3 regions of the Shinella sp. 838 genome follow, and region 1 is predicted to be linked to each of the others. Evidence: predicted binding sites of a transcription regulator. Region 1 holds the regulator's gene; each other region holds the start of a gene.
What was found. The regulator LexA, encoded in region 1, represses DNA repair genes until DNA is damaged. The targets are predictions, from matches to a motif close to TGTTCNNNNTGTGTTCNG.
Positions count from the first base shown of each region.

Region 2: parE (DNA topoisomerase IV subunit B) is a predicted target of LexA. The motif match lies at 1,916-1,933, and genes of this name have one in related genera.
Region 3: P9A16_RS17205 (single-stranded DNA-binding protein) is a predicted target of LexA. The motif match lies at 2,139-2,156, and genes of this name have one in related genera.

Region 1 is NZ_JARSBQ010000001.1:1,548,981-1,552,241, forward strand. Features, by position in the region: gene P9A16_RS07325 (ComEC/Rec2 family competence protein) at 1-1,392, shown strand, start outside; gene lexA (transcriptional repressor LexA) at 1,386-2,111, opposite strand; gene P9A16_RS07335 (molybdopterin molybdotransferase MoeA) at 2,210-3,261, opposite strand, start outside.
Region 2 is NZ_JARSBQ010000011.1:105,779-109,039, forward strand. Features, by position in the region: gene parE (DNA topoisomerase IV subunit B) at 1-1,911, opposite strand, end outside; gene P9A16_RS26100 (alpha/beta hydrolase) at 2,200-3,084, shown strand; gene tpiA (triose-phosphate isomerase) at 3,138-3,261, shown strand, end outside.
Region 3 is NZ_JARSBQ010000005.1:22,834-26,094, reverse strand. Features, by position in the region: gene P9A16_RS17225 (DUF2285 domain-containing protein) at 1-364, opposite strand, end outside; gene P9A16_RS17220 (transcriptional regulator domain-containing protein) at 342-629, opposite strand; gene P9A16_RS17215 (DNA -binding domain-containing protein) at 737-1,018, opposite strand; gene P9A16_RS17210 (hypothetical protein) at 1,118-1,366, opposite strand; gene P9A16_RS17205 (single-stranded DNA-binding protein) at 1,566-1,967, opposite strand; gene P9A16_RS17200 (hypothetical protein) at 2,659-2,991, opposite strand; gene P9A16_RS17195 (DUF2493 domain-containing protein) at 3,236-3,261, opposite strand, start outside.

The DNA of each region.
Region 1 (3,261 bases):
AAGATCGCTGCCGCCGGTGCGCTCGCCATGGTGACGCTCTATATCCTCGTTTCGGGCGGTGCGATCTCCGCCGTGCGCTCGTGGATCATGATCTGCATCATGCTGGTGGCGGTGCTGTTCGGCCGTGCGGCGATCAGCCTGCGCAACGTGGCACTCTCGGCCATCGTCATCCTTGCCATGACACCGTCGGCCGTCACCAATCCGGGCTTCCAGATGTCCTATGCCGCAACGCTCGGGCTCGTCGCCGGCTATGCGGCCTGGCGGGAACGTCCCGTCCGCCGCGAGGGCGAGGGAGGGCGCCTGAAACTGTTCGGCGGTGCGCTGGGGCGCTTCTTCGGCGGGCTGCTCCTGTCCTCGCTGATCGGCGGCTTCGCGACCCTGATCTATTCCATCGGCCATTTCCATCGCATCCCGGCCTATGGACTTGCCGGCAACTTGCTCGCTATGCCTGTCATCAGCGCGATCGTCATGCCCTTCGGCCTCATCGCCGTACTGCTCATGCCTTTCGGCCTCGATGGCGTGCCCTTCGCGATCATGGGCAAGGGCATCGAGTGGATGATCGCGCTGTCGACATGGGTTGCGAGCTGGAAGGGCGAGATCGTCACCGGCCGCATTCCCTCGATTGCGTTCCTGCTGATCGGTCTTGGTGGCGGGCTTGTCTGCATCCTGCGCACGCGGCTGCGCCATGCGGGAACGCTGCTTGTCGGGATCGGCCTCGCCATCGCCTGCTTTCCGGCTGGAGGTGCCACGCCGGAAGCGCTGGTGTCCGAGGATGGCCGCCTCGTTGCCATCCTTCGCGGCGAAACCGTCGCCACAAACCGGGCAAGACCGCCAGACTTCATCTATGCGCAGTGGCGGCGCGCCCTTCGGCTCGGCGAACTTGTAAAACCCGAGATCCGCAGAAGCGCCGGCTTGACCCTTGAAGAAGCCGTCAGCACCACGGGTGCCGCAGAAAGCCGAAACAAGCCCCGGCGCAAGGCCGACCGGCAGAAGGCGAGGGACGCCATGGCGTCCGCGCTCGCGGCGGCCCGGGCCGGCAATGGCTTCGTCTGCGAGGCAAAGGCCTTCTGCGCCGCCGTCTCGCCAAGCGGCTGGCGGATCGTGACCCTCGACGACGTCGCCTTCCTGGGCACGGCCTGCGACGCTGCCGACCTCGTCGTCTTGTCCCTGGCCCTGCGGCTCGAGGCCTGCCGCTCGGGTGCGCGCCTGGTGACTGTGCGTCACCTGAGGCGAACCGGCGCCCTCGAAATCCACCCGGCCGCCGAAGGCCTATCCAACATCTTTTCAGCTGCGCAGGTCACACCGGCCGTGGAAAGTCTCGACCGGCCCTGGGCCCGCCACCGCAGCTACGACTGGCGCACGGGCAGTTTCGATCAGCCGGCCGATCAGTGATAGCGGCGAATGAGGCCGACCAGCTTGCCCTGGATTTTTACCCGGTCCGGCCCGAAGATACGGGTCTCGTAGGCGGGGTTTGCCGCTTCGAGCGCGATCGACGCGCCCTTGCGGCGAAAGCGCTTCAGCGTGGCTTCCTCGTCGTCGACAAGCGCGACGATGATTTCGCCGGGATTGGCGCTGCTCGCCGTGCGGATGATCACCGTGTCGCCATCGAGAATGCCGGCCTCGATCATCGAATCGCCCTTGACCTCCAGCGCATAGTGATCGCCGTTGCCGATCATCTCGGCCGGAACGGTGATGTCATGGGTGTTGTTCTGGATGGCGGAGATCGGCACGCCGGCAGCGATGCGGCCCATGACAGGCACGGAGACGGATGAGGAAACCTCGGCCACGGGCGTGCGCTGCGGCGGGGCGGCGACGGGAGCGGGGGGCTGCTTGCCGCGACTGCCCTCGATGACGGCAGGTGAAAAGCCGCGGCGCGGCTGCAGGCTCTGGGTATAGGCTTCGGGAAGCTTTATCACCTCGAGCGCGCGGGCCCGGTTCGGCAGGCGCCGGATGAAGCCGCGTTCCTCCAGCGCCGTGATGAGGCGGTGGATGCCCGATTTCGACGCGAGATCCAGCGCGTCCTTCATCTCGTCGAAGGAGGGAGGAATACCGGACTCCTTCATCCGTTCATGAATGAACAGGAGAAGTTCCTGTTGTTTCCGCGTGAGCATGGCCCCTCCACCGAGAATCGAGTGAAACAAATCCAGAACAGACACTATCTGTTCCATATGTGTTCTGCAAGGGGCTGCTGAAACAATAATAGTACTGTTCAGGCGGATGGTTCGCGCAGGAGAAGCACTGTACAGGGCGCGCCTGCAGGGGCCGCCGGCGCGTGGGGTGCGCGGACGAGAAGGGCCTCGGATGCGGAGAAGGCCTTCATCATGGAGGAATCCTGCTTGTCGAGGGGCGTGACGAGCAGGTCTCCGGCGGGGTCGCGGGCAATGCGTGCGCGAACATAGTCCTGCCGGTGGTCGTTCTCCTTGAGCGGCACGGCGGCAATGGCCGGACGTTCGCGGTTTTCCGCTGGAAGGCGCGCGAGGCGGCGCACGAGGGGAACGAGGAAGAGGTGCGAGCAGACGAGACTCGAAACAGGGTTGCCGGGCAGGCCCACGACGTGCACGTCGCCGAGGCGGCCGACCATCAGGGGTTTGCCGGGGCGCATGGCGATGCGCCAGAAATCGAGGTCCATGCCGGCTTCGCCGAGCACGGGCTGCACAAGGTCGAAATCCCCGACAGATGCGCCGCCGAGTGTGACGAGCGCATCGATACCGAGCGACAGTGCGTGGCGCACGGCGTTCAGAATTGCGTCCTTGTCGTCGCCGACGATACCGAGGTCGATCACCTCGGCGCCTGCCGCGCGGGCGAGCGCAGCGACGCCGTAGGTGTTGGATGCAATGATCTGGCTGGCGCCTGGGGGCGTGCCCGGCGACACAAGCTCGTCGCCGGTGGCGAGCACGGCGATGCGCGGGCGTGCATAGACGGTCACCGCCGCATGGTTCATGGCTGCCGCGACCGTCAGGCGGCCGGCATCGAGCACGTCGCCGGTCCTCAGGACGATTTCGCCTTCGGAAAAATCCTGGCCGCGCGGGCGGATGTGGCGGCCCTTCGGTGTGAGGAAGGTGGTGCGGATGCGACCGTCTTCCAGGACCTCGGCATCTTCCTGCAGGAGCACGGTATCGGCGAAGGCCGGCAGCGGGGCGCCGGTGAAGATACGCACGGCCTCGCCGGGGCCTGCGGTGCCCTGGAAGGCGTGGCCAGCGGACGACATGCCCGCAACGCTCAGGATCGAGCCGAGCGTGGCTATATCCGCGTGGCGCACGG
Region 2 (3,261 bases), on a different contig from region 1:
CGACGGATCCATCGTGGTTTCCTTGAGCTGCGCCGGCAGCATCTCGCCGAGGCCCTTGAAGCGGCCGATCTCCACCTTGCCGCGGCCGTTGAACACGGTGCGCATCAGTTCCTCGCGATGCGGGTCGTCGCGGGCATAGAGCGTCTTGCCGCCCTGGCTGAGGCGGTAAAGCGGCGGCACGGCGAGATAGAGATGGCCGCCACGGATGAGGTCGGGCATTTCCTGATAGAAGAAGGTGATGAGCAGCGAGGCGATGTGCGCACCGTCGACGTCGGCGTCGGTCATCACGATGACGCGCTCATAGCGCAGGTCGTCCTCGCGGTATTTCGAACGCGTGCCGCAGCCGAGCGCCTGCACCAGGTCGGAGATCTGCTGGTTGGCGCCGAGTTTTTCGCGGCCGGCGCTGGCGACGTTGAGGATCTTGCCGCGGAGCGGGAGGATCGCCTGGTTGGCGCGGTTGCGCGCCTGCTTGGCCGAGCCGCCGGCCGAATCGCCTTCGACGATGAAGAGTTCGGCGCCTTCGGCGGAATTCTGCGAGCAGTCGGCCAGCTTTCCCGGCAGGCGCAGCTTGCGCACGGCGGTCTTGCGGCTGACTTCCTTTTCCTTGCGGCGGCGCAGGCGCTCTTCGGCACGCTCGATCACCCAGTCGAGCAGCTTTGCGGCTTCGCCCGGATTGTCGGCGAGATAGTGGTCGAAGGGGTCGCGCAGCGCGTTCTCGACGATGCGCTGGGCTTCGACGCTGGCAAGCTTGTCCTTCGTCTGGCCGACGAATTCCGGCTCGCGGATGAAGACGGAGAGCATGCCGACGGCCGAGATCATCACGTCGTCGGTGGTGATGGCGGCGGCACGCTTGTTCTGCGTCAGCTCGGCATAATTCTTCAGGCCCTTGGTGAGCGCGATGCGCAGGCCCGCCTCGTGCGTGCCGCCGTCGGCCGTCGGAATCGTGTTGCAGTAGGAGTGGATCAGCGAATCGCCGCCGTACCAGGTGACGGCCCATTCCAGCGAGCCGTGGCCGCCCGATTTCTCGCTCTTGCCCGCAAAGATCTCGCGGGTGACGGTGTAGTCCTTGCCGAGCGTCGCCTGGAGATAGTCCTTGAGGCCTCCGGGGAAGTGGAAGACCGCCTTTTCCGGCGTTTCCGAACCCTCGGGCAGCAGCGACGGGTCGCAGCTCCAGCGGATCTCGACGCCGCCGAAGAGATAGGCCTTGGACCGGGCCATGCGGAAGACGCGGGCCGGATCGAAATGGGCGTGTGCGCCAAAAATTTCCGGGTCTGGATGGAAGCGCACCTTGGTGCCGCGGCGGTTGTGCACGTCGCCGAGCTCCTCCAGGCCGCCGACCGGCTTGCCGCGCGAAAAGCGCTGGCGGTAGAGCTTCTTGTTGCGGGCGACCTCGACCTCGAGATGGTCGGAGAGGGCGTTGACGACCGAGACGCCGACGCCGTGCAGGCCGCCCGAGGTCTCGTAGGCCTTGCCGTCGAACTTGCCACCGGCATGCAGGACCGTGAGGATGACCTCCAGCGTCGACTTGCCCGGCATCTGGGGATGGTTCTCGACCGGGATGCCGCGGCCGTTGTCGGTGACGGACAGGTAGCCTTCGGCATCGAGATTGACCTCGATGAAATTGGCGTGGCCGGCGACGGCCTCGTCCATCGAGTTGTCGATGACTTCGGCGAAGAGGTGGTGCAGCGCCTTCTCGTCCGTGCCGCCGATATACATGCCGGGGCGCATGCGGACCGGTTCGAGACCTTCCAGCACGCGGATCGCCGAGGCGTCGTAGCCGCCGGTGCCTTCGCTCGGCGGGGCAGGGCGCGCCTCGCGGGCAGGGGCGGCCGCCGCAGCGGGCTTTTCGACCGGCGGCGTGGCTGGCTGGGAGGGCATGTTGGCGAAGAGGTCGTTGCTGTCGTCTTGCATGGGCCGTTCAGATTTTGTTCCGTTTGCCAGTTTCGCCGCCGGTCCGTGACGGACCGGGGTCTGGCGCAAAAAATGTCGTTTAGCGAATCACTTGCGACTCTGCCAGATTCCGTGGGCTTTCGCGATGCCGGCACGGCGTGCCGCCCCGTCCGTCTTCGGCCGCATTCGTGCGATGCCGGATGGTCTGACCGGCCTCAAGGATGCGCCAAGCCGCGCCAACCGCTGGCGGAGGATTGCGTTGCGGGCGGGCGGATGGCAAGTATCGCAGCCTCCAGGGAGCCACAGTTCATGCGTCAGTCCACAGTTCATTGCCTTTCCCGGCTGTTTTTGGCCGCGGCCCTTGCCTGCTCGATGACCGGCGAGGCGGCGGCGCTGAGCCTGAAGCCCTGGAAAGACGACCTGTTCGGCTACGGCACCGTTGTGGAGACGAGCGACGACGGGGCGCTCACGGTCGTCGACTACCAGGAACTGCGCGACATCAACGGTCGTGACCAGGTGCCGGAGCGCCGGGTGAAGGCGGCCTATGTCTCGACCGCGGTGAAGAAGGCGCAGAAGAATGTGACGATCGACACGCCGGCCGGGCCGATCGACGTCGCGATGACCGGCAAGGGGGAGGGCGCGGCCTTCACGGTCATCTTCATCCACGGCCGCGGCGGCGACCGGCGGCTCGGCAACAACGACTGGAATTTCGGCGGCAATTTCAACCGGCTGAAGAACCTCGCCCTGCAGAATGGCGGGGTCTATTACGCCCCGAGCGTTCCCTCCTTCGACGACAAGGGCGCCGCGCGCATCTCCGGCCTCATCCTGACGGCCAAGGCGCTGTCGCCGGATGCCCCGGTCATCCTCGCCTGCGCGTCGATGGGCAGCTTCATCTGCGCCCGCGTGGCGCGCGATCCGGCGGCGGTGAAAAGCCTTGCCGGCATGGTGCTGATGGGCGGGGCGGCGGACGGCGACTACGGCAAGACGCCGGCCTTCAAGGCGAAGCTGCCGGTGTTCTTCACCCATGGCGACAGCGACAGCGTCTATGCCGCAAACGACCAGATCGCGGTGTTCCGCCGGCTGCGCAAGGCCGGTGTGCCGGCGCGCTTCGTGCTGTTCCAGACCGGCGGCCACGGCACGCCCGTGCGCATGACCGACTGGCGCGAGACGCTCAACTGGTTGTTTGCGCAATAGGCGCCGATTTGCTACGCCGCAAACCACGCGAATTTCAAGGACAGGGAGGTCTCATGACACCGGATGTAACCCCGCTCGTTGCCGGGAACTGGAAGATGAACGGCACGCGCGCATCGCTCGACCAGATCAAGGCGATGGCCGAAGGCGTGAAGGGGCCGCTTTCCGACAAGGTCGAGA
Region 3 (3,261 bases), on a different contig from region 1:
TCTCGGCGATTTCCTGCTGCGTGGCGCCGGCGCGATAGCCGTCGAAGGCGCGCAGCATCCGGCGCTGGCGGGCGCGCTGCTGACGCGTCAGGCGCGTGTCCGGGGGAATGGCGCGGCCATGCAAGGCTGAAAGGAAGCGATAGACGGCTTCGATCCGGTCGAAGCCGTCTATGCCGAGAGGAATGACCGCAACGGCATTTTCTTTTCCGTCGATGGCGTGGTCAATGATCTGGAGGGACTGACCGTTCGCGAGGGCTAAACGAAATGCAGCGTCATCATCGCCCATCGGCGACCCCTGCCGCCACAGCGCGGGAGCATCGCTCGTGATACCGGAGCCGAGGTCAACGGGCGCCTCGGCGAGCATTACAACGCTTGTGTCCTCCTGCGGAAGCCAGAAGACTGGCGCTTCCGGCGGAGGTGTCAGGGGATCGACCGGGAAATCGCAACCCCCACTGTTGTCGAATTCGCACGGTCAGTGGTTCATGCATTCCGCGAGCGGAGGCCGAAGCCTCAAAATCCGCGTCATAGGCGTCGTTGCGGCGGAGCCATTCCCAGGCGAGATCGGACGCGGTCAGGCCGTCCAGATGATCATATTCCGAGGAACGCCAGATCGATGCGTCGGGTGTCATCGCTGATCCTCCCAAGTATTTGTCTAAGTCTTTGGGAGAATCACGATTCCCGTTTGGGTTGATCTGCGAAAGTCAGTTGAGCCTCAACAGGTGATGCGTCCGACGCATCACGATGGCGACCCGCGCTGGCTCTCACGAACCAGCTCGCGATAGCCGCGCTCCATCATCCACCGGGCGCGCGCCAGATGCGCATCGTGGATAGAGCGGCAGCGTCTGGGGTCTTGATCGGGATCGAGGCCAAACAGGATATGCACCGCCTCGCGCCAGTCTGCGCCGTCGCGGTTGGCGTCGACCAGCCGCATGTAGAGCTTCATATGTGTGCGGTCATAAGTCGTGATCGTTTCGCTGAACGGTGGTTCGTCCAGAAATGTTTGCGTCTCCTGTCCCATCGAGCCACCATATTCACGCGCGCTAAGTCCGTTAACCATCTCGCTCAGGAGATAGCCCCTTTTTTTGACAAGGGTTTGGTAGCTTGGTGCCCGGCGTGACTACCGGGACGAATCGATCCTGTCATGCAGGAGCAGAACTCCTTCGCCCTTGTCTGTCGAAAGGAGAACAATCCCGGCCGATTCGAGGGCCCGGCGCACCTGATCGCGCGTCGATTCGAACACTTCGAGACCGCTTTCGGATTCGAGGCGTTTCAGTGCGGTCAGTGCTACTCGGGCCTTGTCAGCGAGCGTCTCCTGTGTCCAACCCAGCAACGCGCGCGCGGCCCGTGATTGTCGGGCGGTGATCATGCATGATCACCTCCCATTCGGACCTGTGCGCACTCCAGAACTACGACTAAACTAGTCGTTCTTGGCTCACTTCGCCAGCATGAAATGCCTGATCGACATTGCAAACAGCTTTCCTTTGATAGCTGATTCGGTCGTCTCGGCGCATGGCCTGCCATGAAAGAACCCGGCGGCTTGCGCCGCCGGGCTTCGCGGTTCCCGCTCAGAACGGGATGTCATCGTCGTCGATGAACTTGCCGTCCTCGCTTTCGGTCTGCTTCGCCGGGCTCAGGAAGTCGACCGTCTCGGCGATGATCTCGCATCCGTAGCGGTCGTTGCCCTGCTGGTCCGTCCACTTCGTGTAGTGGATGCGGCCGCGAACCAGAACCTTCATGCCCTTCTCGCAATACTCCTGGATCGTCTTGCCGAGGCCGTTGAAGGCGGTGATGCGGTGCCATTCCGTATCCTGGATCCGGTAGCCCCTCTCGTCCCGGACAACCTTGCCGACCGAGTAGCGGGGGCGCGAGGTGGCAAGCGTGAAGTGGGTGATCCGGGTACCGCCCTCAGTGGTGCGGGTTTCGGGGGTCTGACCGATGTTGCCGGCGAGAATGACGATGTTCTGCATTGTAAGTCTCCGTTGCTTCTCGGAGGGACCATCCCTCCGACGAGACCCGGCCAAGGCCGTCGGGAGACTCCCGCAACTGCCGAACCTATCGGCAGCTTGCCCCTAAGGCCCCAGGTGGGGCGGGCAGCCGCGCTTGCGCGGCAACACGGCTGGGAGCCGCCGGGGTTGCTGGAGGAAACAGAACGAACTTAGGGGATCAGTCAGTCGGAGGGATTGGTGCCTTTGAAAGCACGAATACGGGGACGCGCAGCAGAACCATCGTCCTCACCGGTAACAGCGACCAGGCAGGCTCACGGACCTGCGCAGTTCGGGGCGACTCCCGACCTTCTCCCCTTCCGGCCACCTCGCGTCATCTCCCGGACAGGCTGGGCGGGACGAGAATGGTGCGGCTATAGGGTTCCGAGGCACGGAACAGCACCGTGTCGCCGTTTCGGCGGTGGAAGGCACGATCCGGACGATTTGCGAAAAGGCATGCGACGGTTTCTGCGTTCGCATCCACTACAGGAAGTGGAGGCCGCAGCTAGCATTGACTGCCCACGATCCGCGGATCTGGCACCGATGACCGACATCCTCGGCCGGGCGAAGCAGACTGGAGGCGGAGGATGCAAAGCGCAGCGGCGGCGCTACAGCCTTTTGTTGGGGGAACCGGGGTTGGCGGCGCAAGCCGCCGGGTTTTTCACTTCGCTGCCGATCAGCGTGAAAACAAGGACACGCCGAGGGCATTCAGATTGACCATTGCCGCGATGCCGATGAACAGCCCGGCGCTGCCGGAAAGCAAACTGAGCATCAGGCCGGGGTCGATGGCGTTCTTCGCTACGCCGTGGACGAGTGCATATCCGGCGATGACGGCCGGTACGGCAAAGACGGCGAGAGCGATCAGCCGCAGAGCCGGATTCCTGGCGAAGCCGAGAACTGCGATGACGAGGCCAATCGAAACCAACGCCGCGCCGATGGCGGCCAGTCCCGACAGGAGGATGCCGCCTCCGGCGCCCCAAGTATATTGGGCAGCGGACAGCCCAACCATGAACGGTAAAGCGTAGATCGCAAGGTTGTAGGCAAAGATTCAGAACGCGATCGTCAAAGAGATGGCGAGCAGGATGAGCGACATGGAAGCCTCCACATGATCGATTGAGGATCACGACAGGCTGCCCGTAGATACGCTCCGCCTGCGACTATGCTACTGTTCCGGTTCTGCAAGGATGTTTCATAAGAGCTATCAACCTCTCCGATAGTCAAGTATTGGCGGCTGGAACAGCCAGAGGCGGCGCTTACGCGCCGCCATCGAACTTCATGA